One region of the Staphylococcus haemolyticus genome, then DNA from elsewhere that is predicted to be linked to it. Evidence: riboswitches for the same ligand, from Rfam matches in the RefSeq annotation. Region 1 holds a riboswitch; each other region holds the start of a gene.

The links. A riboswitch is a leader RNA that binds a small molecule or an ion and turns the genes downstream of it on or off. The one in region 1 is predicted to bind S-adenosylmethionine.
Positions count from the first base shown of each region.
Region 2: linked by a shared signal. The riboswitch ahead of metK (methionine adenosyltransferase) and the one ahead of EQ029_RS01980 (aminotransferase class I/II-fold pyridoxal phosphate-dependent enzyme) in region 1 are both predicted to bind S-adenosylmethionine.
Region 3: linked by a shared signal. The riboswitch ahead of metX (homoserine O-acetyltransferase MetX) and the one ahead of EQ029_RS01980 (aminotransferase class I/II-fold pyridoxal phosphate-dependent enzyme) in region 1 are both predicted to bind S-adenosylmethionine.

Region 1 covers NZ_CP035291.1:437,043-447,329, reverse strand. The annotation lists gene EQ029_RS01995 (heavy metal translocating P-type ATPase) at 1-1,264, shown strand, start outside; gene copZ (copper chaperone CopZ) at 1,353-1,559, shown strand; gene EQ029_RS01985 (D-lactate dehydrogenase) at 1,730-2,728, opposite strand; gene EQ029_RS01980 (aminotransferase class I/II-fold pyridoxal phosphate-dependent enzyme) at 2,761-3,921, opposite strand; SAM riboswitch class I at 4,001-4,108, opposite strand; gene EQ029_RS01975 (phytoene desaturase family protein) at 4,188-5,696, opposite strand; gene EQ029_RS01970 (phytoene/squalene synthase family protein) at 5,704-6,561, opposite strand; gene EQ029_RS01965 (glycosyltransferase family 2 protein) at 6,582-7,709, opposite strand; gene EQ029_RS01960 (phytoene desaturase family protein) at 7,723-9,231, opposite strand; gene EQ029_RS01955 (glycosyl-4,4'-diaponeurosporenoate acyltransferase CrtO family protein) at 9,204-9,587, opposite strand; gene EQ029_RS01950 (aggregation-promoting factor C-terminal-like domain-containing protein) at 9,886-10,287, opposite strand, start outside.
Region 2 covers NZ_CP035291.1:1,069,400-1,079,686, reverse strand. The annotation lists gene sagB (peptidoglycan release complex glucosaminidase SagB) at 1-109, opposite strand, end outside; gene EQ029_RS05325 (hypothetical protein) at 317-538, opposite strand; gene EQ029_RS05320 (sigma-70 family RNA polymerase sigma factor) at 795-1,271, shown strand; gene EQ029_RS05315 (competence protein ComK) at 1,273-1,719, shown strand; gene EQ029_RS05310 (membrane protein) at 1,703-2,173, opposite strand; gene EQ029_RS05305 (transaldolase) at 2,394-3,107, opposite strand; gene EQ029_RS05300 (hypothetical protein) at 3,371-3,676, shown strand; gene crcB (fluoride efflux transporter CrcB) at 3,769-4,134, shown strand; gene EQ029_RS05290 (fluoride efflux transporter FluC) at 4,131-4,484, shown strand; gene EQ029_RS05285 (aldo/keto reductase) at 4,549-5,385, opposite strand; gene EQ029_RS05280 (hypothetical protein) at 5,664-6,572, opposite strand; gene metK (methionine adenosyltransferase) at 6,666-7,862, opposite strand; SAM riboswitch class I at 7,978-8,088, opposite strand; gene pckA (phosphoenolpyruvate carboxykinase (ATP)) at 8,253-9,845, shown strand; gene EQ029_RS05265 (alpha/beta hydrolase family protein) at 9,909-10,287, opposite strand, start outside.
Region 3 covers NZ_CP035291.1:11,784-22,070, forward strand. The annotation lists gene serS (serine--tRNA ligase) at 1-327, shown strand, start outside; gene EQ029_RS00045 (AzlC family ABC transporter permease) at 777-1,472, shown strand; gene EQ029_RS00050 (AzlD domain-containing protein) at 1,469-1,798, shown strand; SAM riboswitch class I at 1,923-2,024, shown strand; gene metX (homoserine O-acetyltransferase MetX) at 2,096-3,064, shown strand; gene EQ029_RS00060 (YybS family protein) at 3,188-4,114, shown strand; gene EQ029_RS00065 (DHH family phosphoesterase) at 4,142-6,109, shown strand; gene rplI (50S ribosomal protein L9) at 6,106-6,552, shown strand; gene dnaB (replicative DNA helicase) at 6,759-8,159, shown strand; gene EQ029_RS00080 (adenylosuccinate synthase) at 8,437-9,720, shown strand; tRNA gene EQ029_RS00085 (tRNA-Glu) at 10,211-10,285, shown strand.

The sequences.
Region 1 (10,287 bases):
GGCAACTAAAGTTGGCAAAGATACTGCCCTATCCAATATTATTAAAGTGGTTGAGGAAGCTCAAAGTTCTAAAGCACCTATCCAACGTTTAGCTGATATTATATCAGGTTATTTCGTTCCAATTGTTATTGCGATTGCTTTACTGACATTCTTAATTTGGATTACACTTGTACATCCTGGTCAATTTGAAGATGCACTTGTTGCTGCGATATCAGTTCTAGTGATTGCTTGTCCATGTGCACTTGGTTTAGCTACACCAACTTCAATAATGGTTGGAACTGGTCGCGCTGCTGAAAATGGTATTTTGTTTAAAGGTGGCGAATATGTCGAACGTACAAATCAAGTTGATACAGTTGTGTTTGACAAGACAGGAACACTTACACACGGCAAACCAGAAGTAACTTATTTTGAAGGTGACAAAGATACCTTAACTTTAGTTGCTTCAGCTGAAAATAACTCTGAACACCCACTTGCTACTGCAATTGTTAACTACGCCAAACAACACAAAGTTAACTTGGTAAATGTCACAAATTATCAAACATTACCAGGTCACGGAATACAAGCCATTATAGATGATTCTATGTTATTTGTAGGTAATCAAAAGTTAATGTTAGATCATCAAATCAATATACAAAGCATTAAACAGAAGATGAAACAGATGGAAGCCGAGGGACACACTGTTATGCTAATAGCTTATGATGGCGAACTAAGAGGTATGATTGCTGTAGCTGACACTGTTAAAGCATCTGCTAAAGAAGCTATCCAACAATTATCATCTATGAATATCAGAACGGTCATGCTAACTGGTGATAATGAACGAACTGCAAAAGCTATTGCTAAAGAAGTCGGCATTGATCAAGTCATTGCCGGCGTCCTACCTGAAGATAAAGCACATCATATAACTCAATTACAAGAACAGAAACATAATGTCGCTATGGTCGGTGACGGTATCAATGATGCGCCTGCCCTCGTCAAAGCAGATATTGGCATTGCAATGGGAACGGGCACTGAAGTAGCAATAGAAGCTGCAGATATCACCATTCTTGGCGGAGATATCCAATTAGTTCCTAAGGCCATTCATGCAAGTCATAAAACAATTCGCAATATTAAACAGAACTTATTCTGGGCATTTGGATACAACATTGCAGGCATCCCTATTGCGGCAATGGGATTACTTGCCCCTTGGATAGCTGGTGCTGCGATGGCCTTAAGTTCAGTTAGTGTAGTAAGTAATGCCTTAAGACTAAAACGAATGAAATTATAATTATGAAGCATTTCTATTTTATTTCTTTGTTTATTAAAAAGGAGTAAAATATGGGTATATATTACTAAGAACATCGGAGGTGACAGGTATGATTAATAAAGTTATTAATGTTGAAGGTATGAGTTGTGATCATTGTAGAAATGCTGTTGAATCAGCACTAGCGAAATTAAACGGTGTGACTTCAGCAGAAGTAGACTTAGATAAAAATCAAGTTCGCGTCGATTACGACGAAAATAGAGTATCAGTTGAACAAATGAAAGAAGCTATTGAAGACCAAGGCTACGATGTAAAATAAGATCTGAATAAGAAACCTGCTTTTGTTAGGCAGTCAATAAGGCCCGTACAAAAGCCATTAGGATGTAGGCGAACTAGAAAAGTGAGCAATCGTGCTGGCAAAATATGAGGAGTTGAGTATGGGACATTGAATTTTTAAATAATTCTGTCCCATGCCCAACTCTTATTTTTTTAATTCACTCTTAATTTTGTCGTACCTGTATTCATGACATCAATGACTGCATCGAGTGCATCAACAATTAAGTTCTTAACTGCCGCATCAGTATAAAACGCGATATGTGGTGTTAACCAGATATCTTCTCTAGCAATTAGTTCATCTAATAAGTCATCATTAATTGCTTTATTACGATAATCTCCTGGGAACAACCCTCGTTCATGCTCATAGGTGTCTAACGCTGCGCCTTTAATGTGTCCACTATCAATCGCATCTAGTAATGCTCTCGTATCTACTATCGATCCCCTAGCAGCGTTTACAAATACGGCACCTTTTTTAAATTTTGAAAATAAATCTCTATTGAAGAGATGTGGATTATATTTCGTTGCTGGAATATGAACTGTAACAATATCTGCATCACGTAAAGCTTCTTCCAACGTATCCTTATACTCAACATATTGCGCAACCTTTTCATTAGGAAATGGATCATATGCAACAACATGACTTCTATATCCTTTTGCAAAAATACTTGCCGCTATCGAACCAATACGTCCTGTTCCTATAACAGCTACGGTTAAATCGCTTATTGAACGCGACAATATTGATGGTTCCCATCTAAAATCATAGTCTTTAAGTTTACGTTGAATGTCGTTCTGATTTCTTACAATATTAATGGCTTGTGTCACTGCAAACTCTGCAATTGAACTAGGTGAATATGACGGTACATTAGATATGATAATGCCATATTGTGTAGCTAAATTTAAGTCGTATGTATCAAATCCAGCACTACGTTGTGCAATATGTTTAATACCAAATTGTTGCAATTTGGCAAATACATCTTCCGATATTGGATGTTGTTGAGACAAAGATAAACCATCAAATCCTTGAACATCATCGACATTATCTTCTGTTAATATTTCTTTATTTAACTCTACTTCGACATTATTTTGTTCCGCCCATTCTTCAATATAAGGAATATCTTCATCTCGTACACTCATTATTTTAATTTTAGTCATAAAATTTCATCCTTTCTATTTGTGACTTCTTGTTACTCGTTATATAAATAAGATAAAGAAGCTAATCGTTTAGCCGCTTCAGTTAATAATTGGTCATCTAATGCTAGGGAAATACGGACGTAATGACGACCATTTTCACCAAATGGAATGCCAGGCGCCACTAAGATCGATTGTTCTTTCAACAAATACTGTTCAAATGATTCACTATCATACCCTGGTGGTGTTTGAAGCCATGAGTAAATACCACCTTTAGAATGTACAAATGGTAAATTGGCATCTTTTAATTGTTTCTCAAACGTGTCACGACGACGTTTGAATGTTTCATTTTGTTGATCTAGAAAGTCATCATAGTGATTAAGTGCGTATGTTGCTGCATCTTGAAGGGCACCAAACATACCAGCATTAGTATGTGTTTGATATTTCTTCAGCGCTTGTATCATGTCTTTGTTACCTACTGCGAATCCTACTCTAAATCCTGACATATTATAACCTTTAGATAATGAAAAAATTTCAATTGCTACTTCCTTTGCATCTTTAGAAGCAAGTATACTTGGGTTCTTTGCATCAAATCCAAAAGCACTATACGCGAAATCATGAACGATCTTTGTATGCGTACCTTTAAATCTTTGAATTGCTTCATCAAACACTGCTTTAGTAGCCGTTGATCCAGTAGGATTATTTGGGTAAGTCAAATAAACGAGTGACGTACGTGCTAATGTTTGTGCATCTACTTTGCTCCAATCTGGCAAATAATGTGGTGGCTCCAAATTAAGTGGTACTGGATTGGCATCAGCAAGCATGACACCAGCAAGATAATCCGTATAACCTGGGTCTGGAAGTAGCACGTTTTCTCCAGGATTAACAATACATGTAGGCAAAGCCACTAAACCATTTTTAGTACCATAAAGTATGCACACTTCATCATCTTTATGCAGTTCAACACCATATTGTCGTTGATAGAAATTAACAATTGCTTCTTTAAAGGATTCCTTACCATGAAATGCACCATATTTTTGATTTTCAGGAATTCGAACAGCATCAGCAAAGTGATCAACAATGCCTTTAGGCGTTTCGCCATCCGGGATACCAACTGCCATATTAATTAACGGTAGTGGTCCATGCTCAACCTTACGCCCCATCGTTTTACCAAAATAACTATCAGGAATATTGGCTAGTTTATTAGAAATTGTCATTATTTACCCCCTTTTCAAATTAAAAAAGCTATATATCACTCTCAATTGATAGTGACATATAGCTTAGTTATGACTATGACACTTATCTTTGAGGCATACCTCTTTGGAGTTAGCACAGTACTTTTGTCTTTTAAGTCTGTTGCTGAAGTTTCATTGGGCCAAATCCCTTCACTTCTCTGGATAAGTCTATTGAATTAATATTTATTGTATCAGTTCAATAAGTATTGTCAATATTTATAATTTTCAGATTTATAGCAAGTTTTACTTTATTTTCCGTGTTCTATGTCTTCTAACATTGCTTCGGCAGTAATTTTAGCACTCGTCAACACAATTGGCACACCTGCACCAGGGTGCGTACTTGCCCCTGCAAAGTATAAGTCTTTATAATCTCTTGATACATTTGGTGGTCTATAATAATTACTTTGTGTAAGTGTTGGCATAAGTCCAAATGCTGAGCCGAATTTGGCATTATAACGACTCTCAAAATCAAGCGGTGTAAATACTGTTTCAGATACAACATCCTGACGTATATCTTTAAGTGCCTCAATCGTTTCTAATTTGTTATAAATGACATCTTTCGCTTTTTCAACCATATTAGGATCTTTCCAGTCAATTTCACCTGTCTTCAACTCAGGGACTGGCATTAAGACATACATCCCTGTCTGATCTTTAGGCGCTAATGCTTCGTCTTCTACAGATGGGAAGTAAAGATATAATGATGGGTCATCAGGCATCTTACCACTAAAAATGTCATCAATATTGCCTCTAAAATCTCTAGCAAATACAACATTATGTACATGTAATTTATCACGTAATTGACGATTAATACCTGCATAAATTAAAAATGCTGAACATGAATAGTCCATGTTATCTACCTTTTCAGGAGAATAGTTCTTTAAAGGTGAGTGCACAGGCATTAAGTTTTGTGCCACATATGGAAAGTCAGCAGTACATAGCACTTTGTCAAAACGTCGAATATCACCATTAACACGTAGACCATCTGCACGTTTGAATTTAGGGTCAATAATGATTTCTTGTACATCTGCATTAAGTTCTACTTTAACACCATGGTCTTGACCAAGTTGTAGTAAACCTTGTGCTAAGCCATACATACCGCCTTTTATATAATGAACACCATGTACCATTTCAATCATTGGAATAATAGAATAAATTGAAGGCCCTTGTTTAGGATCAATACCTATGTATAACGTTTGAAATGCGAGTAACTTACGTATTTTTTCATTGGATACATAATTATCTATTAATTGATTCGCATTATTAAATGTCTTTAATTTTAATCCACGATATAGCGTCAATGGGTTATAAAATTCACTTGGTTTACGGAATGTTCGTTCAAGGAAGTATTTGCGAGCCACTTCATATCGTTTATACACATCCGTTAAAAATTGCATAAAACCTTGAGTAGAACCTGGTTCTGTCGCTTCTAACGTTTGACTAAGTTGTGCTAAATCAGTTGATACACTCACTTTATCTTTATCAGAAAAATAAATATCAAAAATATGTGTAAGTGGCTTCATATCTACGTAATCTTCAAAGCGTTTGCCACTTTCTTCAAATACGGCTTTATAAACATCCGGTACCATCACTATGGTTGGTCCCATATCAAAAGTAAAGCCATCTTTCTTAAATTGGCTCATACGGCCACCAACTTGTTCATTCTTCTCAAATATTGTAACTTGATGACCTTTAGCGGCTAGTCGTGCTGCAGCTGCTAAGCCGGTAACGCCAGCGCCTACTACTGCTATATTGCATATATCTGACCTAATCTTTATATTTTTTCTTTAAATTGCGGTAGATTTTATGTTTTTTCCATTTAGAAACGTACGCACGGTCTTTCAATGAGTAATCTGCTTTACGTACTTCGGTTAATATACCTCGATATACTTGGGCTGCTAACTCAATAATCATTCGAGATTCTTCATTGTATACATCAAGATGATTTAAAACCATGTCATAGTTATTATCGGCTAATGTAGCGTAGAATTCCCAAATTTTAATGTAATTGTCAGAGAGTTGATCACGTTCTATTTCATCAGCAATTGAAACATTAAATTCATTTAAACGCGCTTTACTAAAGTAAATACGCCCGTTGCGATAATCTTCACCAACATCACGTAGTATGTTCGTTAATTGAAGCGCTTCACCTAATTGCTTTCCATACTCATATGCTTCATCTGACGGTGGCGTTGCTAGTATTGGGATCAGTAATACGCCTACAGTTCCCGCAACACCATAACAATAATCTAGTAGACCACGATCTGTTTCAAACATTTCGAAATGCTGGTCTGCTTCAACCGTATCAATTAAGTCATAGAGGGCTTGGAAATTCATTTGGAAATGTGTAGCTGCATCAGCAAATGCCGTCATAATGCGGTCATCACTTTCAAATGTCGTTGTTGTTTGATGTTCAATAGCTTTAACATCACGGTTAATCTTATGTAGATATTCCACGTCTTGGTGTACATCGATACTATCATCAACGATTCTACAAACTGCATAAATCGCCCAGATTGCTCGTCGTTGTTGTTCTGGTAACATATCAAACGCATATGAGAAACTCTTGGAGTAATCTTTCATAATTTGATGACAATATTGATAATTTTCTTCTAATGTGCTCATGGAGAACCCCCTGCTAAATATTATTTAATACTAAATTGTCGTCCCTTCCATTTTACCTGTTTCGTGTAATGAATGTGACGATATGAATTTATATAAACTAAAATAAACACTAAAAACAATATTGGGTTGATAGCTAAAAATAAAATTGAAAAACGTCCTACTCGACGATGTAAACGAATAAATTGTAATGTATATAAACTATATGATAACGCCATTCGCTTAAATGACAAAGTTTTCATAAATAAACTAAGTGCTAATCCGCTAAATGAGGTGATACATCCCACCATCCATAAGATAATTAACATCATGATATGAGGTTGTGTTGACGAAGCACCTACCGCTAAGTGTTTCGTCCATCCCTCTATCATTGTTTTAAATCCTGCTTCATACATTCTAAAGCTAACAAATCCCTGACCTTCAAACCGCGTCACTGGCAATTGGCAACGTTGAAACGCTTTTCCTAAAGAAAATCCTTCAATAATATGAGATGCAGCATTTTTATGCCCTTGTGTCAGGATATAATCGGATTTGTTCATGACTGTAACAGGTCCAAATGCTAATGACTCCCCTTTAGATTTGGATAAAGTCGAAAAACTATTTGTACCTACAACTGTCATAAGATTAAACATAGCCGATAAGTGTTCATAAGGTTTATAAACAACATGATACGGTTGAATACTCATTAATCCACGATATTGTTGTCGTGCATATGACTGAATAATTGCCTCTAGGGCGTGTTCATTATTCAATTCTACGTCTGCATCCATAAATATAAGAATATCTGATACTGTATAAGAAGCACCTAGATAACATGCATATGACTTACCAATCCAGGTATTACCATTGTTGTCATACGTCACATTATACACTTTCGCGCCCATCTCTCGTGCTATCTCAGCTGTTCTATCATTTGAATCATCATCCATGACTATACATTCAACTCGCATTGATTGTTGAGACAAACTTTTTAACAGTTTAGGCAATCTCTTTTCCTCGTTGCGCGCTGGTATAATCACACTAATTGATTGTGTTGTCTCACCCTCGCGTTTCTTATCAAACGAGAGTAAATAACGACGATTATACATTAAATAACCACTTATTAATGATAGACCTGTACTAGCATGGAGAAGTGACTCTAATTTAGTCATAATTGTATTACCTCTATTCTCTTGAATCAGTGGTAACCTTACATTCAAGTGCATTAATTTTATCTGCTACTTGTTGTCCACTTAACGTCACCATCGGCATACCGCCACCAGGATTAACAGATCCTCCAACAAAGAATAAATTATCAAAGTATTCACTTTGTTTAGGAAACTTGAACCCTTTATTTTTCTTCTTGTCTGCCACTACACCATAAATGGCACCTTTATTTGAACCATAAGTGCGTTCAATATCGTGTGGCGTCCAAATATCTTCATATATGATATGTTGACGTAAGTCTGTAAGCCCCATTTTTTCTAATTTATCTAAGACACGCTCCCGGAAATCACTATATTGTTCTTCAGTAAACGGTTGGTTTTGAATATACGGAATATGTGGCAATACTTTTAAGTTCTCATGTCCTTCTGGTGCTTGAGTTGGGTCGGATTTATTTGAATTAACTAGATAAATTGTTGGATCTTGTGGCAATACTTTATCATGAAACACTTCTCGATAATTACGCTTAGAATCATTAGAGAAAAGGAAATTATGATGTGCCAGTTGAGCATATTCTTTGTCTACTCCTAAATGCATTACATAGCCAGATGCTGCAGGTTCATAAACTTTCTCTAATTGCGCTATTTTTTTATTTGAAAAGTGCAGTAAGTCACGATACGTAGGTATCACTTCTCTATTAGAAACAATGTAATCTGCACTCACATGTGAACCATCATCTAATCTAACACCAGTTATGTGATTAAAATACGTATCAATACTACATACATCCATACCAGTATGTATAGCTACGCCTTCTTCAATCGCTAATTGTTCCAATGCCTGAGCAAGTTTATGAATACCACCTTTAACGTACCATAATCCTTGTTCGTATTGCATATGAATTAATAGTGTAAGCACTGCTGGAGCATCATAAGAAGAAGACCCAACATATTTTATAAAGTAGCCAAGCATATCTCTTAATTTTTGTTTCTCAATATAACGATTAATAGCTTGTTGCATTGTTGAGAAGTAATCCACACCTTTAAGTGAACGCAATAGTCCCTGATATTTAATTATCTCTGACACTTTATCAAGTCCTAGTGCAAAGTAGCCCTTTTCCGTAAATCGATGGATTTTTTCTGCATAATTTAAAAATTGATGAAGTTGCTGAATATCGTCATTATTAAGATAGGTATTGGCATTTAACATTTGAGACAGGTCTTCATATAAATCTATCACTTCACCATTAGTGAAGAAACTACGCCATTGCAAAGGTAATCGTTCAATAGTAACATAGTCTTTCATTTGCTTATCACTATAGTTAAACAAGTTTTCAAATATGTATGGCATCGTTAAAATAGATGGACCTAAATCAAAACCGAATCCCTCTGTTTCTAAACGATTTACTTTCCCACCAATGTGGTTATTCTTATCATAAAGCGAGACATCAAAGCCACTTTGAGCAAGACGAATAGCAGCTGATATCCCACCTAGTCCTCCACCTATAATGATGATTTTCTTTTGCGACATGTACGTTCATCTCTTTTCATTCGTAGTTGATAGTAATGTTCTAACCTAGGACGGTTATAACGCTGTGTGAGTATGATCGGTAAATTAGCCGAAATCACATAACAAACATTAATGAATAGTATATATTTAGGCGCTTTGATAAAAACAACAATTGGTATCATTGATAACCAATGAACAAGTTCTGCACGGCGCATTTCTAAAATCATAAAATGTATATCTTCTAATTTAAATGAAGCCAGTCGCCTTTTATTATAGATACGATAATTGAATTGAGCTGCTTCTGGAATGTAATGTTTCCATTTATTAATACGAAATAGTTTATTCCAGAAAGCGCCTCTCTTTTCCCACGACCATATTTAAAAAAACGTTTCATATTTCACAAATACGGATGTCGGGCATAGTAACATCATATTAGATACTGATAATTGTATAGTTGTCCAGAACGCACTATGTATTAATCCTAATTTCATTACTTTCCATAACGACATTAATATTCAACACTTTCGATTTGTTTATTGTCTTAGAATCTTCCCTATAATCGCGGTTGGTAAACGTTACGCTACAGTGTCTATTAAAACACAAAAAAGAGGCCGACCTTAAAGTCGACCTCTTCCCTCGATAACTCGATGTACTATCCAGTTACCTTAGTAAATCCTACCACCAACCGTGGTTAGCACGGAATGCAATTGCTGCATCTAATGAACCGTAACGGTTGTTAGCGTAGTTAATCATACCTTTAGTTTGTGAAGCTACTGAACCAGTACCCCATGATTCCATAGTTTGACCTAAACCTCTGTAACCAGCTGGGTTAACTGCGTTAGGATTACCACCTGATTCAGGCATTACGATTGCGTTCCAAGCAGCTTCAGTACCACCATTAGCTAAGAATTGTGCTTTAACTGAACCACCAGTTGAAGCTGATGAAGATGATGAAGTTGAAGCTGAGTATGAAGTAGTTTTTGGTGCAGATACTGCTTCAACGTTAGTGTTGCTTGATTGTTGGTTTGAGCTTACTGATTGAGTTGAAGCTTCGTTGCTGTATGAAGCTGAGTAGTC
Region 2 (10,287 bases), 630 kb from region 1:
TAAAGAATATTTGATCTGAAATCATAGTAAAGAAAATAAAACCTGCTGCGACTAAAACAATCAATAACCCCACTAGGCTAATAATTGAGCCTTTTTTGTGCTTCGTCATATTCACACCTCTTAGGTCAATGTTGTTTTTTCTTTAAAATCTTTATGATAATAAAGTTTAACATTATTAATTCTTATAAACAATTTTATACTTGCAATGTTACATATTCATAAAATAAAAGTAATCAAAATGAAACTTTGCAAAATAAAAAGTAATGAAACCTATAGAATTTCATTACTTGATTCTATAAAGCATAACTAGTAATTGTTAGTTATCTTTGCGATAATCCATCATGATAAAACTAGCTGCTTGAGATCTATTCTTGTAATAATATTGATTTAAATCAACTGTTCCTTCTATTTCACCATCTCGATACATCATTTCATTTGTGAAATTATTAATCATTACAAATTCAGAACGATCCCTAATTATGTCTAAATCATCATTTCTTGCAAAAAAATGCTCTAGATTTAAATGTGCGTAATCCAAATTTATACCTCCCACGTTACAAATTGACTAGAACTTAAATATATTTATGAATGTTAGGTATGTTCATAATTAATTGTCGCATTACTGAGTTACTTATGTCTTAAATCATTATTTTGCATACTTTCATTATTCTATGTTTACTATTTAACACCCTTTTTTCAAATTACGCAAATGATAATTTATATAAGTTAGTTTAAATTTTAGATATCCGGAAATTTTGTTTAAGTACTTAAACTAGGAGCGAATTCCAATCAAAATGAATTTTGACGAGATTTATCATAAATATCATAGATTTATTCATTATTTGTTAAAGCGTTATTACGTCAAGTATAATTATGATGAATTTTATCAGTTATTGCTAATTAAACTGTGGCAATTATCTAAGAATTACAATAAGAATTCAAATATTTGTTTATCCTCTTATCTCTATCAGCGGCTCAATTTTTACTTAATTGACTTATTTAGAAAAGAAAATTTAAAACCAGAATTAGTTGAAGTCGATGATTTGCAAACTCCTCAAATTACTTCTATTAATACAGAGACAACTTTCTTCAACTATAATGACATTTCCAAAATTTTAAATACACAAGAACTGGCATGGTATAACTATTTTATCCAAGGCTATAAACAATTCGAAATTGCCGACTTAATGCATGTCTCTTTATCGAGTATTAAAAAGTATAAATCCTCTTCTATAAAAAAGCTCACCGATTATTATTTTAAAGGTGAATAATATGATTCCACACAATTCTTACCATTTGCTTTATATTCAAACATTGCAACATAGTGAACATAAAACTAAATGCTGCTTTTCGACTTATGACATGGTGCTACCTTTTCCAATTAAAAAGGTACTAATTTATTATTTCGAACAGCATAATCAATCGTATTTGCAAAGGCTAAAGTTGGCAAAACGATTATTAGCAATTAATAAATTAGTACCTTTATATATATCTGACCAGGTTGTCCTCTTCCCTATTAAACATCAACGTGCACCTTTACAAACTTACATCAACGCATTAACAATTATTGGATTAACATCTACTACAAATGGCGTTATCATTACTTTTGAAAATAATATTCAATTACATGTTGATGAACCCTATTCGTTAATTTATAAAAAATGGCAAGAAAGTACATTATTGTATCATTTAGTACAAAAAACTATGCAGATTTATTAAATTTGTATTCTAACAATTTTTTTGTGAAAAATGCAGTAACTGATTTAATGAGTAATAAACTTACGATTGCAAGAAGTACTGCACCTATTAAAATTAAGATCACATTTATAACTGGCATTGAAACTTGTGGATTTATAAAATAATTCACTGCAGTAAGACTTGTAATAAATCCTGTTAAAAATAACCCTAGCAAGAAAGCATAAATGAGTACCATTCCTATTAGTAAAAATAACAATGTGGAACTTGCTACTTCTTTTTGTTTAAATATGTTATTTTTTAAAAATTGATTTGCGTACTGAATTGGTTTGCGATATTTCTTTGACTGAATATCCCCTTCATTACCCTCTACCTCATTATGGTAATGCGTTAAATTATTTTGTAATAGCTTTTTTTCCTTTTTATTTAAAAACCACAATTGCTTTTTAACTTTCTCTTCAAATTCTGTATGTTTCATACTATGTGGTTATCTCCTTCTAATATTATTTCTTTTAAATTTTAGCGAAGTTCTCATTTACTTACAAGTTAAAAATCAAAAGCTTTACTATATAAAAATACTCCGTTTCTATATGAAAGAGATTGATTTAGAGAATCTACACATAGACATGAAAGTGTTAATTGTGTGTAGAAGTTCTAAGCAATATCTTATAGAACGGAGTTATTTTAATTTTTAAATCTTAAAGAATAGATAAACCTGAGCTTTGAATATCCTTAGCGAAACCTTTTACAGTATCAACTGATAATTCATTAATATCTCGACCTAAATTAGTATTTACTTTCTTAACTACATCTGCTGGACATGTAATAATGTCGGCACCAATTTCATCTGCTTGAATAACATTAAATAGTTCACGACAACTTGCCCATAATAATTTAACGCCTTCTTTACTATGCGCCACATCTACTGATTCTTTCATCAAAGGTAATGGGTCAACACCAGTATCAGCTATTCTACCTGCAAATACTGAAATATATGTAGGTACTCCTTCAGTTACCGCTTCAGTAATTTCTTTTACTTGCTCAATAGTGTAAACTGCAGTAACATTTAAACGCACATTGTCCGCTGATAATTTTTTTATTAACGGAATTGTTGATTCGCCTTTAGTATTCACAACTGGAATTTTGACAAAAACATTATCACCATATTGTTTTAATATTTCAGCTTCTTTTTCCATAGTTTCTAAATCATCAGCGAATACTTCAAATGAAATAGATGCATCTGGAATTTCTTTAACCGCTTCTTCAGCGAATGATTTATAGTCTGTTACACCCGCTTTAGCCATTAAGCTAGGATTAGTAGTGAATCCGTCTACCTCTTTATTTTTATATGCTGCTTTCATTTGTTCAATATCTGCGCCATCTGCAAATACTTCGACATTTAATTTTGCCATTTCATTCTTCCTCCTTTAAGTTCGATTACGATGATAGTTAAATTACATCACAATAGATTTCTTATATGTATATGCTTCTTTTCATATGATGATCAGACTATTCCGCATCAATAAAATATTTATAAATTATTTATATCATTCTTAGAAACACTTGGCGAATGTTTTGCTTTTTAACAAAATTAATTGTCAAATTCACTAGTCACTATTAAATGTTAATTAAAATATGGTAATATGATTATATGATATTAGGTAGGAGGAACATTATGTCTAAGCCAAAAAAATACTTCTATATCTCAATAATTTTACTCATCATAAGTTTTTATTTTAATACATTCAACCCACTATTAAGTCAGCAAATTACTTCTGTTAAATATTTACTTATTGCGTGCAGTATCATTAATGTGATTATATTAATTGCTTCTATTATATTTTCAGATAAAGCGATTAAACATTTAGGTGATAAACAAGGATGGATAAGAATTGCGAGTAAAATTTTGCCAATAATTATCTTGTTTGTTATCTTATTCCATATCTATGCCTCAATTAAGACATTTGGTATATTGTCGTAAACTTTTTTAAATACCAGAACTAACTTTCTAAGTTAAAAAATAATTATCGATTAGTGTTTATCGTAATAAAAATAATGAATAGGTGTGACAAAATGCAATATTTATTTGTGTTTATTGGGGGCTTATTTGGAGCATTACTAAGATATGTCTTATCAACTCTTAATGTCGATTCTGGATTACCACTCGGTACATTAATTGCGAATATTGTGGGTGCATTTTTAATGGGATATTTATCTTCTTTATCCATTCATTTTTTTAAAAATAACCCATTAATTAAAAAAGGTGTCACAACGGGATTACTAGGTGCTTTAACTACCTTTTCAACCTTCCAATTTGAGTTAGTTACAATGTCGCAAAATAATAGTATCGCTTTGCTCTTTATCTATGGCTTAACCAGTTATATAGGAGGCATTCTTTTCTGCTGGTTTGGTGTTAAATTAGGGGGGCAACCTACATGATACATATACTATTTATTATGGTAGGTGGTGGTATTGGTGCTGTTATCAGAGCTTGGTTAACAGATGTCTTTAAAAGTAAAATAACGTCACCTATACCGATTGCAACTTTAATAGTCAATCTCGTTGGTAGTTTCTTAATTGGCTTCGTGTATGGGATAGCTCAAGATTATCAATTATTTTCACTGTTTTTTATAACTGGCGCTCTTGGAGGATTAACAACCTTTTCAACTCTGTCTTATGAAATCGTCCAATTTATTTCACCAAGTTTTAAACCTGTTCAATTTTTTAGTTATTCTATTTTACAATTTGTAATAGGGTTTATCTCTTGCTTTATTGGTTATTCGATATAAATAAATACACTTCATAGTTTTAAGATTAAATCTTGCAACTATGAAGTGTATTTTTATATTTTTATTAATGTCCCTCAAATGTTGCTGGATCAGGACCAATGCGTTGATCTTTGTTTAGAGAATCAATTTGTTCCATTTGTTCATCTGTTAGTTCGAAATCAAAAACATTAATATTTTCCTCTATTCTTTGAGGTGTAACTGATTTAGGAATAACGATGACACCATGTTGCATGTTCCAACGAATGACGACTTGTGCTGCCGATTTATTAACTTCTTTGCCAATTTGATTAAGTGTTTCATCACCTAAGATTTGGGCATTCATAAATGGTGACCATGACTCCATATGGATATTTTGTACTTCTAAATATTTACGTAGTTTATTTTGAGTAAAATATGGGTGAAATTCTACTTGGTTGATGACTGGCTTAATAGAAACTTGAGCTAATAATGCTTCAAAGTGTTCTGCATTGAAGTTACTTACACCAATATTTTTAACCTTATCATCTTTATATAAATCTTCCATACCTTTCCATGTATCAATCATTATTGCTTCATTAGTACCAGGCCAATGAACAAGATATAAATCTAAATAATCTAGTCCTAATTTATTGATACTTGTTTCATAAGCATTTGCAACATTTTCGCGCCCAAAATCTTCAAAATATAGTTTTGATGTAATGAATAAATCTTTACGTTCTAACCCAGTAGCTTCTAGACCTTCTTTAATTCCTAAACCAACTTGTTCTTCATTACCATATACTTTAGCTGTATCAATACTACGATAACCTGAGACAATTGCATGCTTAACTGCCTCCTTACATTCATCGTTATTTTCTACTCTAAAAGTACCAATTCCAACTTTAGGCATTGTGTGACCATTATAAAATTCAATTGTTTCCATAAAAGAAACCTCTTTTCTTTATATTTTAATAATTACTACTCTATTCCCATAATTGTCATTATTGAAAACTTTAATATTAGTTTAGTTTATTATTTTAATAAGCTTCTCCTCAAAATTAAAAAGGGAGTGGGACAGAATTCTTTTTAAATTCGTCGTCCCACCCCCGCAAGGATGACTAGAACTGAAAAAAGCTTGAGTTAAGCGCATTTTCAGTTCAGTCAGCTACTGCGAATTTGCAAAATAGCATCATCATATTATTTATGTCCCAGGCTCTAATACTAATTAAATGATTCAATTTTATCCATAACATTTTGTAATTCATCTACGTTATATTGAATACGTCCATGGAATACAAATTTATTAAAGAACTCATCTAATTGATCAGGTCCAACTAGAACTTTAACACTTGAACTTTGTGCATAATTTGAAATCGTTACGTCTCCATCGTGTTTAGGATTAAAGTATAAAATCGCAGTTGGCGTATATTTAGCCCCTAATTGTGTTTGCAAGTCTGACGCTAGCTTTTCAATTGAAGTAAGTTGTTCTGAGTAATTAACGAATGACAATGAAGATTTATCTTCATTTTGATCGAGTACTAGTGTTTGAGGTGACTTAACATCTAAATCCAAAGTACTAAATACTTGTTCCATCATAGGCAATTCGTTAAATTGCTTACCACTTATACCTTGATAAACATGCCCTTTTAATAGTTGAGAATCTATAATATATAGGCCTGTACGCGTAAGTACAAGGTGACTAATGCGTTCAATATCATTGAATTCATTACTTGGTAAAAAGATGTTTGCCATAATATGCATATCTTCAGGTCTAATACGTTTTTCTTTCACTAAACGATCTCTAATTCCAATTAAGCGCATATCCGTAACATATTCACTTTTGTTTTTTGAGAATAGTTTCAATGCATCAATTTCACGATCTTTACCGCTTACAGTTGCATCAAAATCTTCTTTTTGTTTAGTAACTTGCTTTTTATTTTGTATGCGTTCTTTCTCTAGGGCTTCGTCATGTGACGCTTTCATTTGCTTTTCTTTTAAGTCGTATTCTTCTTTTGTTTTCTGTTTAATATTGTTTTTACTTTTAAGTGTAACTAAGAATAATATTAAACAGATAATTGCAACTACAATTGCTACGATTAAACCAATTTCGATTGGTCCAAATGAATTCATTAAATCAACGCTCCTTTAATCTATCAGTAAATCTAATTATAATGGAAACTATCTATAATTTCGACAATTTCTTTATATTATTTAAAGCGTTTATTAAGCTTGAACAGCATCTTTTAATACATTGACTTTATCTAATTTCTCCCATGGTAACAATACATCTGTTCTACCAAAGTGACCATAAGCAGCAGTTTGTTTGTATATAGGATGCTTTAAATCTAACATTTTAATGATACCTGCTGGACGTAAATCAAAGTTAGCTCTAACAGCTTCAACAAGTTGAGCTTCAGAAACTTTGCCCGTTTTAAATGTATCAATTGAAATTGAAACTGGTTCAGCCACGCCAATAGCATAAGCAAGTTGTACTTCACATTGGTCTGCTAGTCCTGCAGCAACAATATTTTTAGCTACATATCTTGCCGCATAAGCTGCTGATCGGTCTACTTTAGTTGGGTCTTTACCACTAAAGCAACCTCCTCCATGACGTGCATAACCACCATAAGTATCAACAATGATTTTACGTCCTGTTAATCCAGCATCACCTTGAGGTCCACCGATAACAAATCTTCCAGTAGGATTGATAAAGAATTTCGTTTCATTATCAATTAATCCTTCAGGAACTGTTGGGTATATGACATGTTCTTTAATGTCACTTTGAATTTGTTCTAATTCAATATCATCCGCATGTTGAGATGATACTACAATCGTGTCAATACGCTTAGGTTTATCTGATTCGTCGTATTCAACTGTTACTTGAACTTTACCATCCGGTCTTAAATAGTTTAAAATTCCATCTTTACGTACATCAGATAAACGTTTAGCTAATTGATGAGATAAAAAGATAGGTAAAGGCATATATGTTTCTGTTTCATTTGTAGCATATCCGAACATTAAACCTTGGTCACCGGCACCAGTAGCTTCAATCTCTTCTTCTGAAATATCATTTCTGTATTCAAGTGCTTTGTCAACACCTTGTGCAATATCAGGTGACTGCTCATCGATTGCAGTTAAAACTGCCATAGTTTGGTAATCATAGCCATATTTAGCACGAGTATAGCCAATACCTTTAATTGTTTCTCTTACAACTTTAGGGATATCTACATAGGTTGATGTAGATATTTCACCTGAAATTAGAGCCATTCCAGTTGTTACAGTAGTTTCACAAGCAACACGTGCATTGGGGTCATCTTTTAAGATTTCATCTAAAATGGCATCAGATACTTGGTCAGCAATCTTATCTGGATGTCCTTCTGTCACTGATTCTGAAGTAAATAAACGTTTATTGTAAGTCATGATTTGCTCCTTTTATAACTATATTTACGAAAATTCTCTTTTAAATGTGAGCTCAAAAATAAAAGAGCCTTCTTCACTATTCAAGACAGAGAGAAGGCTCTTAAACGTCCATTCGCTCTTATCGTTCAGACGAATATATGTCTGCAAACGGTTTGGCACCTTTCTTTTAAAAAAGAGGTTGCTGGGTTTCATTGGGTCCATGTCCCTCCACCACTCAGGATAAGAGAATCCGTTAAGAACTATACTACCTAATTCATTTATTAATGTCAATTTTGTTTTTAAATGGTTTTTGTTTTTTCCAGGTGGAATAATTACGGCATTATGTTATACTATTTTCATGTAAAGGCTTACAATATTGAATTTCTATAACACACGCTGGAGGGATTGGGTATGTCAGTAGATACATACGGCGAAACACCTAAAATTAAAAAATTATTGGAAAAAGAAAGCTCTCTTTTTCAGCTTTCAACAACTCAACTTTATTACAAAATTATGGATAATAATGAAGGAGAATTAACTGAACTTGGTGCTATCAATGCGAGCACAGGTAAATACACTGGACGTTCACCTAAAGATAAATTCATTGTTACAGAACCTTCTTATAAAGATAATATTCATTGGGGAGATATCAACCAACCTATCGATGAAGAAACTTTCTTAAATCTCTACTCTAAAGTTTTAGACTATCTTGATAAAAAAGACGAACTTTACGTTTTTAATGGTTATGCAGGTAGTGACAAAGACACACAATTGAAACTTACAGTTATCAATGAACTTGCATGGCACAACCTTTTTGCTCAAAACATGTTTATCCGCCCAGATTCTAAAGAAGAAGCTAGTAATATAAAACCTAACTTCACAATTGTTTCAGCACCTCACTTTAAAGCTGATCCTGAAGTTGATGGAACTAAATCTGAAACTTTTGTTATCATTTCATTCAAACATAAAACCATTTTAATTGGTGGTACAGAGTATGCTGGTGAGATGAAAAAAGGTATCTTCTCAGTAATGAACTATTTGCTTCCAATGCAAGATATTATGAGTATGCATTGTTCTGCGAATGTTGGAGATAAAGGAGACGTAGCCTTATTCTTCGGATTATCAGGTACAGGTAAAACAACTTTATCAGCAGCACCTGATAGAAAATTGATTGGTGATGATGAACACGGTTGGAATAAAAACGGTATTTTCAATATTGAAGGTGGTTGTTACGCAAAAGCAATCAACCTTTCTAAAGAAAAAGAACCTCAAATTTATAACGCGATTCAATACGGTACTATATTAGAGAATACTGTGGTTAACGAGCGTGGTGTTGTTGATTTCGATGATAATTCATATACTGAAAATACACGTGCTGCTTATCCAATTCATCACATTGATAATATTGTATTACCATCTAAAGCAGCACATCCTAATACAATAATTTTCTTAACTGCTGACGCATTTGGTGTACTTCCACCTATTGCTAAATTAACTAAATCTCAAGCGATGTACCATTTCTTAAGTGGTTTCACTTCTAAATTAGCTGGAACTGAGCGTGGCGTTACTGAACCAGAACCATCATTCTCAACTTGTTTTGGTGCACCTTTCTTACCACTTAATCCTATTAAATATGCAGATTTATTAGGTGAGCTAATAGATAAACATGAGGTTGATGTATATTTAGTTAACACTGGCTGGACTGGTGGTAAATACGGCGTAGGTAGACGTATTAGTCTACATTACACTCGTTATATGGTAGATCAAGCAATTAAAGGTAAATTGAAAAATGCAGAGTTCACAAAAGATGAGAAATTTGGTTTAAGTATTCCTACTGAAATGGAAGATGTTCCAAAAACAATACTGAATCCAATTAATGCTTGGAGTGATTCTGATAAATATCGCGCTCAAGCGGATGACTTAATTAAACGTTTTGAAGAAAACTTCAAGAAATTCGGTCCAGAAGTTGAAGAAATTGCTAACACTGGTGGCTTTAACAAATAATTAATATTTATTAAAAAGACAATGTATAAGGCATACTATACTGAAACCTTATACGTTGTCTTATTATATTTCTTCACATTTCGTCATCCATTGATGCACATAATCGAGCGCTAATTTCATTGCTTGTGGTCTAGGTACATGCCCTTCATCAAGTTGATAAAATGTATCATGAACAACACCTTTTAATTTCAATTGTTCTTCCAAGTAATTGGCATGATGAATACCTACTTGTTTATCCTTGCCACCATGAACGATTAAAATTGGTGGACTATTAGAATCAATAAGTTTTATCGCATCTCTTTGGTCATAAGATTCTTTATTTTTGGAAGGATGTCCTACCATTCGACGCAACATCCCTCTTAAATCAGTACGTTCTTCATACATCAAGTGCATACTTGATACACCACCCCAGATGATGTAACTATCGACTGGGTAATCTTGA
Region 3 (10,287 bases), 430 kb from region 1:
ATCTTATGTACTGGCGACATCGGTTTCAGTGCTAGTAAAACATACGACTTAGAGGTATGGTTACCAAGTTATGACAACTATAAAGAAATTAGTTCTTGCTCAAACTGTACTGATTTCCAAGCGCGTCGTGCTAACATCCGCTTCAAACGTGATGCCGCTTCTAAACCAGAATTAGCACATACTTTAAATGGTAGTGGACTTGCTGTAGGTCGTACATTTGCAGCTATCGTTGAAAACTATCAAAATGCAGATGGTTCAATCACAATTCCAGAAGCATTAGTACCATTTATGGGTGGTAAAACTGAAATCCGTCCTGTTAATGGCTAATTCATGAATAAGTCATAAATCTAGGACAAAATGAATATGTTAGGGCTACATCGAAATTCGCAGTAGCCGACTAAACTGAGAAAATGCTCTTACCGAGCTTTTCTCAGTTTTTTTTTATCCTTACATATGAAATTCTAATATATTAAATTTAGTCCATATCCTCTTAGTATATTTCTAATAATTAATTGCATAAAATTCCACTTTTTCTTAATAAAGGGATGAAGTTAAAAGGGGTATTTTAGACTGCTTTCCAAGAGGTAAATCAACCGTTATAGTCAAAAAATAGACACATTTAAAATCCTTTCAAATCAATACTTCTAAGTAGTCTTTCAGTCTAACATCACACAACCCTGCGTCTAATGTTGTTGCTACTCTAGCATCCGTATATTAGACTAAAATTATTAGTATATTACTTTATAAAATTAAACAGAATAAAGGAGGTTACAAAGATGACATCACATGTGACATTTAAACAGGGCGTTAAAGAATGTATACCTACTTTATTAGGCTACGTTGGAATTGGACTATCATTTGGAATAGTGGCGGCTTCACAACACTTTAGTATTATCGAAATACTATTATTATGTTTGCTTGTGTATGCTGGTGCAGCACAATTTATTATATGTGCGCTTGTGGCTACTGGAACACCGATTTCTGCCATTGTTCTTACAACATTGATTGTCAATTCACGTTTCTTCCTACTTTCAATGACGTTGGCACCTAATTATAAAGATTATGGTATTTGGAATCGACTAGGCTTATCTTCAATTTTGACAGATGAAACCTTTGGCGTTGCAATCACACCTCATTTAAAAGGGGAGAAGATAAACGATCGTTGGTTACATGGATTGAATCTAACTGCATATTCATTTTGGGCACTAGCAAGTATTGTTGGTGCGTTACTTGGTAAATACATATCTAATCCAGATATGTTAGGTCTCGATTTTGCGATTACCGCGATGTTTATCTTTTTAACAATGGCACAATTTGAATCAATCACTTCATCTAAACTTAGAATTTACATAGTACTTATCGTATTTGTCATCGTGATGATGCTCAGTTTAAGCTGGTTTATGCCGTCATACGTAGCAATTTTAATTGCATCTATGTTAGCAGCAACATTAGGGGTGGTGATGGATAAATGACGACATCTTGGCACATGTTTATATTAATCGTGTTATGTGGAATTGTAACTTTAATTATTCGAGTAGTTCCATTCTTAATGATTTCACGTATTCAACTTTCAGAAACGGTAATCAAATGGTTATCGTTTATACCAATTACATTATTTACAGCACTCATCTTAGATGGCATTATTGAGCAACAAGAGGGCGTAGCAGGCTATACACTCAATATCCCATTTGTTTTAGTAACAATTCCAACTGTTTTTGTTGCGCTTTTTACACGAAGTCTTACGACAACCATTCTAGTGGGGATTGTTCTTATAGCAGGTTTACGTTTCTTCTTTTAGAAAAGGTAGGACCTAACAACTAACAATTGAAGTTGGTTATACAATTAGATACAATAAAAGTCTAGAACATAAATGGTACATTGATACTATTTTATAAATACGCAGTAAATGAATAGAGATAAAAAACTTATTAAGAGAAGTGGAGGGACACGGCCCTGAGAAACTTCAGCAACCGGCGATGCATACGCACGGTGCTACTACCAACGAGATACTCGAATGATAAGTAATGGAGACAAATCGCCTCATACTTTAAGAATAGAGTATAGGCGATTTTTTTATTTAAAAGGAGGTAATCGCATGACCAATTACACAGTAGAAACATTAAATCTAGGACCCTTTACAACTGAATCAGGTGAAATGATTGATAATTTACAATTGCGTTATGAACATGTAGGCTATGCTGGTCAACCGCTTGTTGTAGTGTGTCACGCACTTACTGGTAATCATCTAACATATGGCACAGATGACGAGCCTGGTTGGTGGCGTGAAATTATAGACGGTGGTTATATGCCGATTTATGATTATCAATTTCTAACGTTTAATGTTATTGGTAGTCCCTTTGGTTCAAGTTCTCCTTTAACTAATCCAAATTTTCCAAAGCATTTAACTTTGAGAGATATTGTAAAAGCTATTGAACTGGGCATACACGCACTTGGTTTCAACAAGATTAATATTTTAATTGGTGGTAGCCTAGGTGGCATGCAAGTCATGGAGCTTCTATATAATCACCAATTCGAAGTGGATAAGGCGGTTATTCTAGCAGCAACTGATAAGACGTCATCATATAGTCGTGCTTTCAATGAAATTGCACGAGAAGCGATTCATATTGGTGGCAAAGAAGGTCTTAGTATTGCGCGACAATTAGGCTTTCTAACGTATCGTTCATCTAAAAGTTATGACCAACGCTTTTCACCAGATGAAGTGGTGAGTTATCAACGACATCAAGGTAATAAATTTAAAGAAACGTATGATTTGTCATGTTATTTAACAATGCTAAATGTATTAGATAGCCATAATGTTGATCGCGGACGTACTAATGTAGATGATGTTTATCAATCTCTGGATACTAAGGTCTTAACAATGGGCTTTACAGATGATTTATTATATCCAGATGATCAAGTGAGGGCAGTAGGGGAGCGATTTAAATATCATCGTCATTTCTTTGTTCCAGATAATGTAGGTCATGATGGCTTTTTATTAAATTTTAATGATTGGGCACCTAACTTGTATCATTTTCTTAAAGTAACGAAATTTAAGCGGAAATAGACGAAACGGGTAGGTCGCTATGGAAGTAAAAACACATTGTTATAGTCTTATGCTATACCTCAATCTTCACAATTTGTTTTAATTTTGCTTAGAGGTTAAAATAGAAGTTATAGTCAAAATAGTATAGGAGTGGCGAATTTGTTTTCAAAAGTACATCCTAAAGCAACAATTATAGGAACAATTGCACTTGTTATGGTTGCTTTAGTTACGTATGTATTACCAGTACTTGGATTAATTCTATGTTTATTCGCTACAATTCCAGGTATTATTTTATGGAATAAGTCTATTCCATCATTTGGAATTGGAGCTTTGATCACAGTAATTCTTACCACATTGTTGGGTAATACATTTGTATTAAGTGCCATGATTTTAGTTTTAATACTTAGCTTTATTATTGGCCAATTATTGAAAGAACGTGCCTCTAAAGAACGCATCTTATTTATAGCTACAACATATTTAAGTATATTTACTTTAGTCGCATTTATGTTATTACAAACGTTTAAAAAGATACCTAGCGCTACGACATTAATTAAGCCTTTTAAAGATACAATGCATAATGCTGTTGTAACATCAGGTGTTGAAGCAGATTATAAAACAATCTTAGAAGAAGGCTTCCGTCAAATGGCAGTTCAACTTCCAAGTTTTATTATCATTACGGTCTTTATTTTAGTCTTAATTAACTTAATTATTACATTTCCAATTCTTCGTAAATTTAAAGTAGCTACACCAATTTTTAAACCTTTATTTGCTTGGCAGCTTAACCGTTCATTACTGTGGGTATATATGGTTGTTTTACTTTGTGTAATGTTCGCTACTGAACCAAGTACTTTCCAAAGTATCGTGTTAAATTTCGAAGTTGTGTTATCATTACTGATGTATATCCAAGGATTAAGTGTAATTCATTTCTTTGGTAAAGCAAAACGTATACCAAACGCTGTAACGATATTGCTGATGGTTGTGGGGACAATTATTACACCAGCAACACATATCATTGCATTACTTGGCGTACTTGATTTAGGAATTAATTTAAAACGAATGATTAAAAAATGACTTTAAAAAGTGAATAGAGGTGGAATAATGAACCGTCAATCCACTAAGAAGGCTCTACTGATACCATTTATTTTAATGGTACTTACTTCGATTGCACTTGTAGTTGTATGGTTTATCTTTAAACCATTAGTCGCTACAATTGCAGCAGCTATTTTAGTCGTGATGATTATTATTAGCATCGTGTTAGTCAGACAAGCCTTATTGAAAATGGATAATTATGTGGATAACTTAAGTGGTCACATCTCGGCTGGAAGCAACAGAGCAATTAAACGATTACCTATTGGTATGGTCGTGCTTGATGCTGATGACCATATTGAATGGATTAACCAGTACATGTCTGAACACTTAGAAACGAATGTCATCTCAGAACCAGTCAATGAAGTTTTTCCGAATATTTTAAAGCAGCTTGAAAAGGTACAAGAAGTTGAAATCGAACATGGTCAATATCATTACCACGTTCGTCATTCAGAAGAAGAAAGTTGTTTATATTTCTTCGATATTACAGATGAAGTGCAAACTAATGAGCTATATGAAGAATCAAAGCCAATCATCGCAACGTTATTCTTAGATAACTACGATGAAATTACGCAAAATATGAACGACACGCAACGTTCTGAAATCAACTCAATGGTAACGCGAGTGATTAGTCGTTGGGCATCAGAATACAATATTTACTTTAAACGATATAATTCTGACCAGTTCGTAGCGTATTTAAATCAAAAAATATTAGCTGAAATCGAAGAATCTAACTTTGAAATCCTTAGCCAATTACGTGAAAAGAGTGTCGGTTACCGTGCTCAATTAACATTAAGTATCGGTGTCGGAGAAGGTACTGAGAACTTAATCGATCTTGGCGAATTATCACAATCTGGTCTAGATTTAGCATTAGGTCGTGGTGGTGACCAAGTAGCTATTAAGAATATGAACGGAAACGTGCGATTCTATGGCGGTAAGACTGACCCGATGGAAAAACGTACACGTGTAAGAGCGCGTGTTATTTCTCACGCATTAAAGGATATCTTAACTGAAGGCGATAAAGTTATCATTATGGGACATAAACGTCCTGACTTAGATGCTATAGGTGCGGCAATTGGGGTTTCAAGATTCGCATTAATGAATAATTTAGAAGCTTATGTTGTCTTAAACGAGGAAGATATTGATCCAACGTTACGCCGAGTGATGGATGAAATCGATAAGAAACCTGAGTTGAAGGAAAGATTTGTAACATCAGATGAAGCTTGGGATATGATGACATCCAAATCTACGATTGTCGTTGTGGATACGCATAAACCAGAAATGGTATTAGATGAGAACATTCTAAATAAAGCTAATCGTAAAGTCGTGATTGACCATCATAGACGAGGAGAAAGCTTTATTTCTAATCCATTATTAGTATATATGGAACCTTATGCAAGTTCGACTGCAGAACTTGTAACAGAGTTATTAGAATATCAACCAACTGAACAACGTTTAACACGTTTAGAATCTACTGTTATGTATGCAGGTATCATTGTGGATACACGTAATTTCACATTACGTACAGGTTCTAGAACGTTTGACGCGGCAAGCTATTTACGTGCCCATGGTGCAGATACGATATTAACGCAACACTTCTTAAAAGATGACGTCGATACGTATATCAATCGTTCAGAACTTATTCGAACAGTTGAAGTTCAAGATAATGGCATTGCAATTGCACATGGTTCTAACGAAAAAATTTATCATCCTGTTACAGTTGCACAAGCTGCGGATGAGTTGTTAAGTTTAGAAGGTATAGAAGCTTCTTATGTAGTAGCTAAACGTGAAGATAACTTAATCGGTATATCAGCACGTTCATTAGGCTCTATTAATGTTCAATTAACGATGGAAGCCTTAGGTGGCGGTGGTCACTTAACTAACGCTGCAACACAATTGAAAGGATTATCAATTGAAGAAGCGATTGAACAATTACAACAAGCAATTACAGAACAAATGAGTAGGAGTGAAGACGCATGAAAGTAATTTTCACACAAGATGTTAAAGGTAAAGGTAAAAAAGGCGAAATTAAAGATGTACCAGTAGGGTATGCAAATAACTTTTTAATTAAAAATAATTATGCTGTTGAAGCAACTCCAGGTAATTTGAAACAATTGGAACAACAAAATAAACGTGCTGAAGCAGATAGACAAAAAGAAATTGATGATGCTAAAGCGTTAAAAGCTAAATTAGAAGAAATCGAAGTTGAAGTGAGTGCTAAAACTGGTGAAGGAGGCAAATTGTTCGGTTCTGTAAGTACTAAGCAAATTGCTGAAGCACTTAAAACACAACATGATATTAAAATTGATAAACGTAAAATGGATTTACCTCAAGGTATCCATGCATTAGGTTATACAAATGTACCTGTTAAATTAGATAAAGAAGTTGAAGGTACGATCCGTGTTCACACTGTAGAGAAGTAAGAAGCGGATAGGCTCTAAAGCAGTTTTTTGATTTTAATCATTAGAACTACTTACTTAAGCGTATAAACACTTAGGTTAAGTAAAAATATGTATTTGAGTGTCATTTAACCATTCTATGTGAACGAATGACAAAATAATTTTAAACTTTAAACAATGTTGCACTAGGATTTATGAAAATTAAGATGGATTTAGAGGTGTAATGATTAATGGATAATATGTATGAGCAAAAGCAAATGCCACATAATAATGAAGCTGAACAATCTGTCTTAGGTGCAATTATTTTAGATCCACAATTGATTAATTCGACTCAGGAAGTGCTCCTTCCTGAGTCCTTTTATAGAGGTGCCCACCAACACATCTTCAGAGCGATGATGAACTTAAATGAAGATGGTGATGAAATTGATGTCGTAACGTTAATGGATCAATTAACGAAAGAAGGTACATTAAGCGAGGCTGGTGGTCCTCAATATTTAGCGGAACTCTCAAATAATGTACCAACGACACGTAATATTCAGTATTATACAAATATCGTCGCAAACCATGCATTAAAACGCAGATTAATTCAAACTGCGGATAGTATTGCCAACGATGGCTATGATAATGAACTTGAATTAGATGCGATATTAAGTGATGCCGAGCGACGTATTCTTGAATTATCCTCTAATCGTCAGAGTGATGGATTTAAGGATATTAGAGATGTATTAGGACAAGTTTATGAAACAGCTGAAGAGCTCGACCAAAATAGTGGTCAAACGCCAGGCATTCCTACGGGTTATCGTGATTTAGACCAAATGACAGCTGGATTTAATAGAAATGACTTAATTATCTTGGCTGCCCGTCCTTCAGTAGGTAAGACTGCCTTCGCTCTTAACATTGCTCAAAAGGTAGCGACACATGAAGGTAATTATACTGTCGGCATTTTCTCACTTGAGATGGGGGCAGACCAATTAGCAACACGTATGATTTGTAGTTCAGGGAACGTGGATTCCAATCGACTACGTACAGGTACGATGACAGAAGAAGACTGGAATCGATTTACAATAGCAGTCGGTAAATTATCACGTACCAAGATCTTCATTGATGATACACCTGGTATTCGAATTACAGACTTACGTTCTAAATGCCGTCGTTTAAAACAAGAACATGGTTTAGACATGATTGTGATTGACTATTTACAGTTAATTCAAGGTAGTGGTTCACGTGCTTCTGATAACAGACAACAAGAAGTATCTGAAATTTCACGTACTTTAAAAGCGATTGCTCGTGAATTAGAATGTCCAGTTATTGCACTAAGTCAGTTATCTCGTGGCGTGGAACAACGTCAAGATAAACGGCCAATGATGAGTGATATTCGTGAATCAGGTTCTATCGAGCAAGATGCGGATATCGTTGCTTTCTTATATCGTGATGATTATTATAATCGTGGCGAAGGTGAAGATGACGATGACGGTGGAAATTTCGAACCACAATCGAATGATGAAAATGGTGAAATTGAAATCATTATTGCTAAACAACGTAATGGTCCGACTGGTACTGTGAAGTTACACTTCATGAAACAATACAATAAATTTACAGACATTGATTATGCACATGCAGAAATGTCATAAAAATATTTTACCGTATATTAAATGATATAAATCGTTTAATATGCGGTTTTTGTTTTGTTTTGGTGATGGATTTCTAGCGTAAGTATGTGTAATGATTTTTAAATAAAAGAACTCAAATAGCTTTATTATCAATGATTTAACAGTTTTATTGAGTAAATTTACTTTTGAGTGTGGAAGTCATATGCACTAAAATTAATGTTCGATTTTTATTTGCATTATGGGGTTCGTATTGATAGAATACTTAATGGTTAATTGAGAAAACTTTGGAGGTGCTCACATGTCATCAATCGTAGTTGTTGGGACACAATGGGGAGACGAAGGTAAAGGTAAAATTACAGATTTCTTAGCGGAACAAGCAGATGTTATTGCACGTTTTTCAGGAGGTAATAACGCAGGTCATACGATTCAATTTGGTGGAGAAACTTATAAATTACATTTAGTGCCATCAGGTATTTTTTATAAAGATAAACTTGCAGTTATAGGTAACGGTGTAGTTGTAGATCCAGTTGCATTATTAAAAGAATTAGACGGTTTAAATGAACGTGGTGTATCTACTTCTAACTTACGTATTTCTAACCGTGCGCAAGTCATTCTTCCATATCACTTAGCACAAGATGAATATGAAGAACGTCGTCGTGGTGATAATAAAATCGGAACTACTAAGAAAGGTATCGGACCAGCTTATGTGGATAAAGCACAACGTATTGGTATCCGTATGGCTGACTTATTAGAAAAAGAAACATTTGAAAGACGTTTAAAAGAGAACATTGAAGTTAAAAATGCATACTTCAAAGGCATGTTTAATGAAACTTGCCCACGTTTCGATGAAATCTTTGATGAATACTATGCTGCAGGTCAACGTTTAAAAGAATTTGTTACAGATACTTCTAAAATCTTAGACGATGCATTTGTAGCTGAAGAAAAAGTTTTATTTGAAGGTGCACAAGGTGTCATGTTAGATATCGACCATGGTACATATCCTTTCGTAACTTCAAGTAACCCTGTTGCAGGTAATGTAACAGTTGGTACAGGTGTAGGCCCAACTTTCGTATCTAAAGTGATTGGTGTATGTAAAGCATATACATCTCGTGTAGGCGATGGTCCATTCCCTACAGAATTATTTGATGAAAATGGACATCATATTAGAGAAGTTGGTCGTGAATACGGTACAACAACAGGACGTCCACGTCGTGTAGGTTGGTTTGACTCAGTTGTATTACGTCACTCTCGTCGTGTTAGTGGTATTACAGACTTATCTATTAACTCTATCGACGTACTTACAGGTCTTGATACAGTGAAGATTTGTACTGCTTACGAATTAGATGGAGAAGAAATTACAGAATATCCTGCTAACTTAGATCAATTACGTCGTTGTAAACCAATCTTTGAAGAGTTACCAGGATGGGAAGAAGATATCACTGGTTGCCGTACATTAGAAGAATTACCAGATAACGCACGTAAATACTTAGAACGCATTTCTGAATTATGTAATGTACGTATTTCAATCTTCTCAGTAGGTCCAGACCGTGACCAAACAAACCTATTAGAACAATTGTGGTAAAAAAGGTGTGAAGAAAAGGTGCGTAAGTGAGCGGTTAGGTTGCGAGCAATTACTAGCTATGAGCGAAAATCGTTCTGTGATTTAAGCGATTAGCGTATAATTGTTGAGTAATCTGCTCACTGAAGCCCGTCTATCAAAAAGGTGCGTAAGTGAGCGGTTAGGTTTAGAGCAGAATCGAAAAGTGAGCAAAACTGTTTCTCAAGTTTTGTCGAGCTTTGAGTATTTCTGCAGAAATACCTGCTCACTGAAGCCCGTCTATCATTCCGGAAACATCATTTATTTGTAGGCATTGATTCGTTCAATGCCTATTTTTTTTTAGAAACATGAGTGTAAAAAGATCGATAAATATAGCATTTGTAACCTTAAAACCATTGTTATTACAATGTTTATCCAAAAAATTAAGGAAATATAAAAAAATATTAAAATTATGTAAAAAATGTCTTGTCTTCAAAATAAAGCCTGTGCTATAATCTATCTTGTGCTTAAGAACGGCTCCTTGGTCAAGCGGTTAAGACACCGCCCTTTCACGGCGGTAACACGGGTTCGAGTCCCGTAGGAGTCACCATT